Regions from separate parts of the Arthrobacter sp. Y3221114 genome, predicted to be linked through region 3. Evidence: predicted binding sites of a transcription regulator. Region 3 holds the regulator's gene; each other region holds the start of a gene.
The links. The regulator LexA, encoded in region 3, represses DNA repair genes until DNA is damaged. The targets are predictions, from matches to a motif close to TCGAACANNTGTTCGA.

Region 1 (2,198 bases), on a different contig from region 3:
GCAACATGCTTCCCAGCCTACCGACAGTCGACCCCGACGGCTCAAGATGTCATTCTGGTTGTAGCAGTGGACAGGCAGCGGGATGCTGCGGACACGACGGGGAGTGGGCGCAGGCGATGGAAGCGAGCGAGTTTGACTGGCGGATGAACCGCGACAGCGCCGTGCCGCTCTTCGAGCAGCTGAGGCTGCGGATCATTGAAGCTGCCGACGCCGGGGAACTGCCGGTGGGCACGAAGCTGCCGCCCGTCAGGCGGCTGGCCGATCATTTGGGCGTGGTCCCGAATACCGTGGCGCGCGCCTACCGGGAGCTCGAAACTGCCGGCCGGGTGGAAACACACGGCCGTGCGGGTACCGTGGTCAGCGCCGGAGCAGGCAAGGCTCGCCAACAACTGGGTGACGCCGCCGAAGCGTTTGCCCGCGCCGTTCACGGCCAAGGCATCGGCGGCAAGGAAGCACTCGCCGCCGCCAAGGCGGCGTTGGAGCGCCACGGCATCAAGTAGGCGACGCGGCAGGCGGCCGGTGCCTCGCCGAGGGAGCCCGCGGCCCCCGGCGCACCGCCGTCGTGCCGGCGGCAGCCGAGGCAGGGCGTGCCATCGCGGACAGCAGCTGTCCGCAGAGCCCTCCGGCCGTGACCGATGTAATACAAGTTCGAACGAACTTTCGATTAGAGTAGATAACGTGCTAAAAGCAAGCGAAACGTCCGTCCCGGCGACCGATTCCGAGTCCGCCACCCCCGTTTCCCGCTCCGCGGACATGTCCCGCCTGGTAGTCAAAGGCGCCCGTGAGCATAATCTGCAGAACGTCAGCGTGGACCTGCCCCGCGACGCCATGATCGTCTTCACGGGACTGTCCGGCTCCGGCAAGTCGTCTTTGGCTTTCGATACGATCTTCGCCGAGGGCCAGCGCCGGTACGTGGAATCGCTTTCCTCCTACGCGCGGATGTTCCTGGGGCAGGTGGACAAGCCCGATGTGGACTTCATCGAAGGCTTGTCGCCGGCGGTGTCGATCGACCAGAAATCCACCAGTCGCAACCCGCGCTCTACCGTGGGAACAATCACCGAGATCTACGACTACCTGCGCCTGCTGTGGGCCCGCGTCGGCCGCCCCTTCTGCCCCCAGTGCGGTGAGCCCGTGGAGAAGCAGACCCCGCAGCAAATCGTGGACCAGCTGCAGGAGCTTCCCGATGGGACGCGCTTCCAGATCCTGGCTCCGGTGGTGCGCGGGCGCAAGGGCGAGTTCGTCGACCTGTTCAAGGAACTCAGCACCAAGGGCTTTTCCCGCGCCAAGGTGGACGGCAAGCTGGTGCAGCTGAGCGAACCGCCGAAGCTGGGGAAGCAGTACAAGCACACCATCGAGGTGGTGGTGGACCGGCTGGTCGCCAAAGAAGGCATCCATCAGCGTCTGACCGATTCGGTGGAGACCGCCCTGGCGCTGGCGGAGGGCCGCGTCCTGGCTGATTTCGTGGATGTTGCCGAGGACGAGCCGGGCCGTACGCGGGCCTTCTCGGAACACCTGGCCTGCCCGAACGAACACCCGCTCGCCATCGACGAGATCGAACCGCGCTCGTTTTCGTTCAACAATCCGTTCGGCGCCTGTCCGGCCTGCACCGGTATCGGCAGCAAGCTCGAAGTCGATGTGGACCTGGTGGTCCCGGATCCGGACCGGAGCCTGTCCGAAGGCGCCATCGCCCCGTGGTCACTCGGCAAAGCCACCCAGGAGTACTGGACCCGGCTGCTCGAGGGGCTCTCCCACGAACTGGGGTTCTCCATGGACGAGCCGTGGAAGAACCTGCCGAAAAAGGTTCGGGAAGCCGTACTGCACGGCAAGGACTTCAAGGTCGTGGTGCAGTACCGCAACCGCTTCGGCCGGGAGCGCAAATACAGCACCGGTTTCGAAGGCGCATTCCAGTACATCCACCGAAAGCATGAGGAAACCGAGTCCGAGTGGGCGAGGGACCGTTACAAGGAGTACATGCGCGAGGTGCCTTGCCCGGAGTGCAACGGCGCGCGGCTGAACCCCGCGTCGCTGTCCGTGCTGATCAACGGCAAGTCCATCGCGGAAGTGTCCGCCCTGCCGCTGCGCGAGGCAAGTTCGTTCCTGGCCGGCCTGGAGCTCTCCGCCCGCGAAACCCAGATCGCCCACCAGGTACTCATCGAGATCCAGGCGCGCCTGCGTTTCCTCCTGGACGTCGGCCTGGA
Region 2 (2,198 bases), on a different contig from region 3:
AGCGCGGCGAGATCGCGGGTCATTCCGGGCGGGATGGGCCCGTAGCCGGTGAGGTCGCCAGGTTCTTCGGAAAGCCGCAGCAAGGTGGCAAGGGGCGCGGTGACGGCGACGGACGCGGTCACGTTCCCGCCCCCGCAGGTACAGGTCCGCTGTCTTGCGGTCCCGGTGGCTGCGGTCCCTCGGGCGGCGCCTGGCGCGGTCTCGGTGGCGGCCGGGACCTCTGAGCCTGTTTCTTTGGTGGTGCCCTGTACAGTTCCTGCGGCTGCGGCTGCCGTTGCCGATCCGGCTGCCGTTCCGGAATCGGTTGCTGGTCCCGGATCGCTTGCCACTTGGTCGGCGGCTCTTTCGCCATGGCCGGTTGCCGCTTGGTTGGCGACTGCTTCGCCGTTGGCGGCTGCTTCTTGGTTGGCGGTTGTTTCGTCGTTGGCGGTTTCGGTGGTTTTGGTGTCGGTGGCGGGCTGGTAGGCGTGGTCGGGGTATCGGCTAAGCATGTCGGTGAAGACGTCGGCGCGGAGTTGGCCCAGGGTGCGGGTTTCGTCGGCGGTCTGCAGTTTGCGGGCGTGGGCCTGCATGAGGTTGTAGGCGAGCAGGGCCTTGTCCGCGCTGGTGCGGATGTAGAGCTCGGCCATCCCGTCGTCCTGGGGCTGGTACTGGACGGTGCGGCGTTCCATCGCTGCCTGGTGCCGGGTTTCGAGGGGTTCGGGGTGCAGCCGGTCGCGGGCGGTGCGGGCCCGGGCCTGGACGGATTCGAGGGTGATGGTCCCGGCGCCGGGAACGACCTTGGCTTCGTACCCTGCCAAGACCTCGGGCGGCAGGTCGGCGCCTTTGCGGGCGATGGCGGTGGCGCGGTCCAGGTCGAGGTCGCCGTGGTCGAGGGCGGCGAGGGTGGCGGGCAGGCAGGTGGCGATCTGGTGGGCGTCGGCCAGTTCCGCTGCCGCGCGTTGGCGGGGCACGGCCAGGATGGGCGCGAGCTCGTGGGCGGCGTGCCGGCAGATTCCGTCCGGTGCCCCGGCGTCGGCGCCGGTGGCCGGGCGGAGCACCGCCAGGCGGTGCACGGCCCGCAACCGGCGGGACTGGGTCCAGGCCTCGTGTTTGCGCACAGCCTGGAGGTAGTCGAGGGTCGACCAGTCGTCTAACGTAGCCGGATCAGTGCCCGCAAGCAGGCCGGCCAGTTCCGCCGGACCCAGTTCCTGCCAATCCTCCGCCCACCCCTGCCGGCCCGGTACCGAAACCGCGGCGGCACCGTCCTCGGGCAAGGCAGGAATGCCGGAGACTTCCTCCGGCTCCTGCGCCTCGTCCAACGGTTCCGCTGCCATACTTCAACGCTACGCAGCACGGGCCCCGACTAGAACGAAAGTTCGATGTATGGGGATGGCCGCCGGCCGTCCTGGGCTTGTGGAGGACGAGTCGTAGGGCGGGCTGTACCAGCCGGGCCGTTAGGCACCTCGCCATGACATTGGCGGGTGCTACCCGGACCTCGGCCTTCCGATCACCACCGGGCCCCTGAGCAGACCGAGGAAGAACAGCACTGCGCCGAGCACTAGATGGAACCAGTTGTCGCTAACCCCCGCCGGAACCCACGTCTCCGATCCGTATCGGGCGTTGATCAGGCCGTACAGGGCGGCCAACAGGTTGAACAGCCCCAGTGCCATGAACGTGACTTTGGAAGCACCGGCCCGCCTTGCCGAAACCAGGAGCAAGGCCGCGAAAAGCAGCAGCAACACGTTGTGTAGAACCGAGATGGCCAACAGCCCGAAGAGCTGGGCGTCCGGCCCGTTTCCTGTGATACCGAGCTGGTCGTAGTCGGCTGTTATGCCGGGGATGAAGCCAAGGACTGCCAGGACGGCTAGAACAATGGCTGAGATCCGTGCGGCTTTCTGGACTGGTGTGGACTGCATAGGTTTCCTCCCACATGGTGCCTGCCGTGGCGCCCATCCTAGTGGCGCGGCAAGACTCCGGCTATGTCGCCCGGTGCCGTACCGGTGCTGTGGCTAGCCAAACCCCCTGCTGTCGACCTGTGCAGTCCCGGAGCTGTTTTCCCGGTGCCGAGGGCGCCGCGGAGGGCAGAGCCGAGCGGAGGACAGAGGCGAGCGGAGGACAGAGCCAAGCTCCGCCGTCGTTATCAGCAGGACGGACAGAACCCTTCCGGCACCGCCAGGAGATCACGGTGCCGGAAGGGTCCATCACGGTGGGTTCGA
Region 3 (2,198 bases):
TGGCGTCCCGGCTGCGCGAAGGCCTGTTCGACGAACACACGGTGGTGCTCACCTCGGCAACATTGTCCGTCGGGGGAACCTTCGACGCGGTAGCCGGGTCACTCGGACTGCTGGGAGCCGGTGCGCCGGCCTATTCCAGCGTTGATGTGGGCAGTCCCTTCGATTACCCCCGGCAGGGCGTGCTGTACGTGGCGTCACATCTGCCCAAACCGGGCCGGGGCACCAGCCCCGAGCAGCTTGATGAACTGGAGGGGCTCCTGCTGGCCTCGCGCGGCGGCGCCCTGGGCCTGTTTTCCTCACGGCGTGCGGCAGAAGAAGCTGCAGCGGAAATGCGCGAGCGCACCGACCTGACCATCCTGTGCCAGGGAGAATCATCGATGGCGGCGCTGGTCCGCCAATTCGCCGAGGAACCGGACGCATGCCTGTTTGGCACCATGACGCTCTGGCAGGGCGTCGACGTTCCCGGTGCAGCGTGCCGGCTCGTGGTCATCGACCGGATTCCGTTCCCCCGGCCGGACGACCCGCTAACGACTGCCCGAACCCGGTCCGTGGCGCAGGCCGGGGGAAACGGTTTCATGACGGTTTCGGCGACCCACGCGGCCGTGCGGCTGGCGCAGGGGGCAGGCAGGCTGATCCGCGCCTCCAACGACCGGGGAGTAGTGGCCGTGTTGGACTCGCGGCTGGCGACAGCACGATACGGGGGCTTCCTGCGCAGCGCCCTGCCGCCGTTCTGGAGCACCAAGGACGGAGCCATGGCACGTCAGATCCTGGAGAGGCTGGCTGCAGCCGCTGCCTGAACGGGCTGGGGCAGCAGCCACGCCGGAGCGGTCGCCCGCGCAAACCGGGAACGGGCAACGGGCCCTCGGTGACCGGCAGAGGGGTCTGAGGAGCCTGCGGCGGGTCAGAGGGCCCGCATCACCGAGACAACCTTGCCCATGATGGTTGCGTGGTCTCCCAGAATCGGTTCGTACTGGGTGTTCTGCGGCAGCAGCCAGGTGTGACCGTCGCGCTGCCGGAAGGTCTTGACCGTTGCTTCGTCGTCGAGCAGCGCCGCCACGATGTCGCCGTTCTCGGCCGTGTGCTGCTGGCGCACCACGACCCAGTCGCCGTCACAGATAGCCGCATCGATCATCGAATCGCCCGAAACCCTGAGCATGAACAACTCGCCGTGTCCCACCAGTTGGCGCGGCAGGGGCATGACGTCCTCGACCGCCTGGTCAGCCAGGATAGGACCGCCTGCCGCGATCCGTCCCACCAGCGGCACCATCGCCGTGTCGGACGAAGTGGTCAGTTCGGATACTGCAACGCCGCTGGAGCTGCGCAGCTGCTGCGGTTCATCGACCCCGACGATTTCCACGCCGCCGTGCTCGAGGGTCAGCGGAGTCAGGATTTCCATCGCACGGGGACGCTTGGGGTCGCGCCTGATGTAGCCCATCTTCTCGAGTTGCGCCAGCTGGTGCGTGACGCTGGACAGGCTCGCCAAACCGACGGTGTCACCGATTTCGCGCATCGACGGAGGGTATCCGTGGGACATGACGGAGCGCTGGATCGTCTCCAGGATCTTCTTCTGCCGCGGCGTCAGGCTGCGTCCCACCTTGACGGGTCGGCCGCGTCGCCTGGCTCCGGCAGTGGTGGTGCTCTCTTCGGACATATCCGGCCCCGGTCTCCCCGTAGTGGTCCATGCGCCGGCGCTGCGGTAGCGGAACCGCGCATGGGTTGTTGTCTGGCTGTTTTGTCGGTGGCGGCTGGTGCACTGCTCTTACCGCCGCTTGACGCTTACAACGCTAGGCGAGGCGGTGGTGAATTTCAAACACTTGTTCGACTGAGTCTCGACAATATTCGATCACCAGTGCTAAAACTATAGAAGACGCATTCGAAGATACGTTCGAATGCGGTTGCCAAACGATCGAAACCAGCAGAAATAGATCGAAAATCGGAAAGGTGACACCATGTCCGCCCAGCTCGCACCGCAGCCCGCCGGCGTCCGTACCAGCACCAACCTCCGGCTGACCCGCCGAGGCCGCTTGTTGCTGATTGGCCTGCCGCTGATGCTCGCTGCGGCCGCCGCCCTGACCTTGATCGGTTTCTTCACGGCGCCGGCAATGGCCGCCGCCGGGCAGCTGGGACCGGGGCCGGCGGCAACTGTCACGGTCGGCAGCGGCCAGACGCTGTGGGACGTGGCCGTGCAGTCCGCCCCC
Region 4 (2,198 bases), on a different contig from region 3:
GGCGAGCAGGGCTTTGTCGGCGCTGGTGCGGATGTAGAGCTCGGCCATCCCGTCGTCCTGGGGCAGGTACTGGACGGTGCGGCGTTCCATCGCTGCCTGGTGCCGGGTTTCGAGGGGTTCGGGGTGCAGCCGGTCGCGGGCGGTGCGGGCCCGGGCCTGGACGGATTCGAGGGTGATGGTCCCGGCGCCGGGAACGACCTTGGCTTCGTACCCTGCCAAGACCTCGGGCGGCAGGCCGGCGCCTTTGCGGGCGATGGCGGTGGCGCGGTCCAGGTCGAGGTCGCCGTGGTCGAGGGCGGCGAGGGTGGCGGGCAGGCAGGTGGCGATCTGGTGGGCGTCGGCCAGTTCCGCTGCCGCGCGTTGGCAGGGCACGGCCAGGATGGGCGCGAGCTCGTGGGCGGCGTGCCGGCAAATCCCGTCCGGTGCCCCGGCGTCGGCGCCGGTGGCCGGGCGGAGCACCGCCAGGCGGTGCACGGCCCGCAACCGGCGGGACTGGGTCCAGGCCTCGTGTTTGCGCACGGCCTGGAGGTAGTCGAGGGTCGACCAGTCGTCCAGGGTTCCCGGGTCGGTGCCCGCGAGCAGGCCGGCCAGTTCCGCCGGTCCCAGTTCCTGCCAATCCTCCGCCCACCCCTGCCGATCCGGTACCGCAACCGCGGCGGCGACCGGAGAGTTTGTAAGCGCCGCGTCGCCCGTTCCCGGCCGCCCGGTGTCCGCGCAGACGGGTTCCTCAACGTCGTCGGCGGCGCCGTGCGTGGCAGCACCGTGGCCTGAGCCACCGGGCGAAGGGGCACTGACGGGAGAGCTGGAGATCACGTTCTCTGGCGGCCCCAGGGGCTTGTCGAAGTCGTCGGCGGTACCGTCGTCGGGCAGGGCAGGAATGCCGGAGTGTTCCTCCGGCTCCTGCGCCTCGTCCAACGGTTCCGCTGCCATACTTCAACGCTACGCAGCCGAAGCCCGGGGTAGAACGGACATTCGACGAAAGTGCATAACCTGCCGTCGTCCCTTGCCTGTGGAGGAAGAGTCGCCAGGCGAACGGTTCGATGCGGAGCCGTTTAAGGCCTGTGGAGGACAAGTCGCGTGCAGTGTCGGTGATGCGGAGGGCTCAGGAGAAAGGTCGGCGTAGCAGGACTTTCATGGGCGGCGCTGTGCCGAAGGAAGAGATCATCCCAGCCGACAGCAGGAGCCCGCCCCATAGGGGCGGGCTCCACGTGGCACCAAGCTTCAAAGTACCGGGCTCCACAGCACCGGGCTTCTCACACGTTCGGACTCACGGCCTCACGTCACCGCGGCTCCGGGCGCTCAAAGGCCCTCGCCGGCACTCCTGCCGGCAGCAGGTTCTAGAGGTTGCCGGTGGCGATGCGCAGCATGCGGCGCAGCGGTTCTGCGGCACCCCACAAGAGCTGGTCGCCCACGGTGAAGGCGCTGATGTACTCGGGCCCCATTTCCAGCTTGCGGATACGGCCTACCGGGATCTCGAGCGTGCCGCTGGCCGCCACGGGCGTCAGGTGTTCCATGGTGGCTTCCTTGGTGTTGGGAACCACGCGGGACCACTCGTTGTCGGCGTCAATGATCCGTTCGATTTCGGCCACCGGCAGGTCCTCGGTGAGCTTCAAGGTCAGGGCCTGCGAGTGCGACCGCATGGCGCCGATGCGGACACACAGGCCGTCGAACGGGATGCGCTTGTCGTCGCTCAGCCCCAGGATCTTGTTGGTCTCGGCCGGGGCTTTCCATTCTTCCTTGGACTGCCCGTTGCCCAGGTCCTTGTCGATCCACGGGATAACGGAACCGGCCAGCGGAACGCCGAACTGGGAGGAATCCAGTTCGGGGCTGCGCTGCTGGGCCAGGATCTTGCGGTCGATTTCCAAGATGGCAGAGGAGGGCTGAGCCAGTTCATCGGCCACCGCGGCGTTCAGCGTGCCGAACTGGTTCAGCAGCTCGCGCATGTGCCGGGCGCCGCCGCCGGAGGCCGCCTGGTAGGTCATGGACGTGCCCCACTCGACGAGGCCGTTCTTGAACAGGCCGCCCAGGCCCATGAGCATGCAGGAGACGGTGCAGTTGCCGCCGATGAATTCCTTCACGCCCCGCGCCAAACCAGCGTCGATCACATCGCGGTTCACCGGATCCAGCACAATGATGGAGCTGTCCTGCATCCGCAGGGTGGATGCCGCATCAATCCACAGGCCGTCCCAGCCGGCGTC

Region 1: a site for LexA is predicted at 649-664, ahead of uvrA (excinuclease ABC subunit UvrA). Genes of this name have one in related genera too.
Region 2: a site for LexA is predicted at 1,347-1,362, ahead of AC5RV3_RS03370 (HNH endonuclease signature motif containing protein). Genes of this name have one in related genera too.
Region 4: a site for LexA is predicted at 961-976, ahead of AC5RV3_RS17015 (HNH endonuclease signature motif containing protein). Genes of this name have one in related genera too.

What each region holds. Positions count from the first base shown of each region.
Region 1 is NZ_JBNHHW010000001.1:273,380-275,577, forward strand. It holds gene AC5RV3_RS01255 (MBL fold metallo-hydrolase) at 1-7, opposite strand, end outside; gene AC5RV3_RS01260 (GntR family transcriptional regulator) at 117-500, shown strand; gene uvrA (excinuclease ABC subunit UvrA) at 754-2,198, shown strand, end outside.
Region 2 is NZ_JBNHHW010000001.1:736,561-738,758, forward strand. It holds gene AC5RV3_RS03370 (HNH endonuclease signature motif containing protein) at 1-1,316, opposite strand, end outside; gene AC5RV3_RS03375 (DUF4383 domain-containing protein) at 1,467-1,898, opposite strand.
Region 3 is NZ_JBNHHW010000007.1:36,820-39,017, reverse strand. It holds gene AC5RV3_RS14700 (ATP-dependent DNA helicase) at 1-797, shown strand, start outside; gene lexA (transcriptional repressor LexA) at 902-1,651, opposite strand; gene AC5RV3_RS14690 (LysM peptidoglycan-binding domain-containing protein) at 1,950-2,198, shown strand, end outside.
Region 4 is NZ_JBNHHW010000009.1:107,150-109,347, reverse strand. It holds gene AC5RV3_RS17015 (HNH endonuclease signature motif containing protein) at 1-930, opposite strand, end outside; gene asd (aspartate-semialdehyde dehydrogenase) at 1,338-2,198, opposite strand, start outside.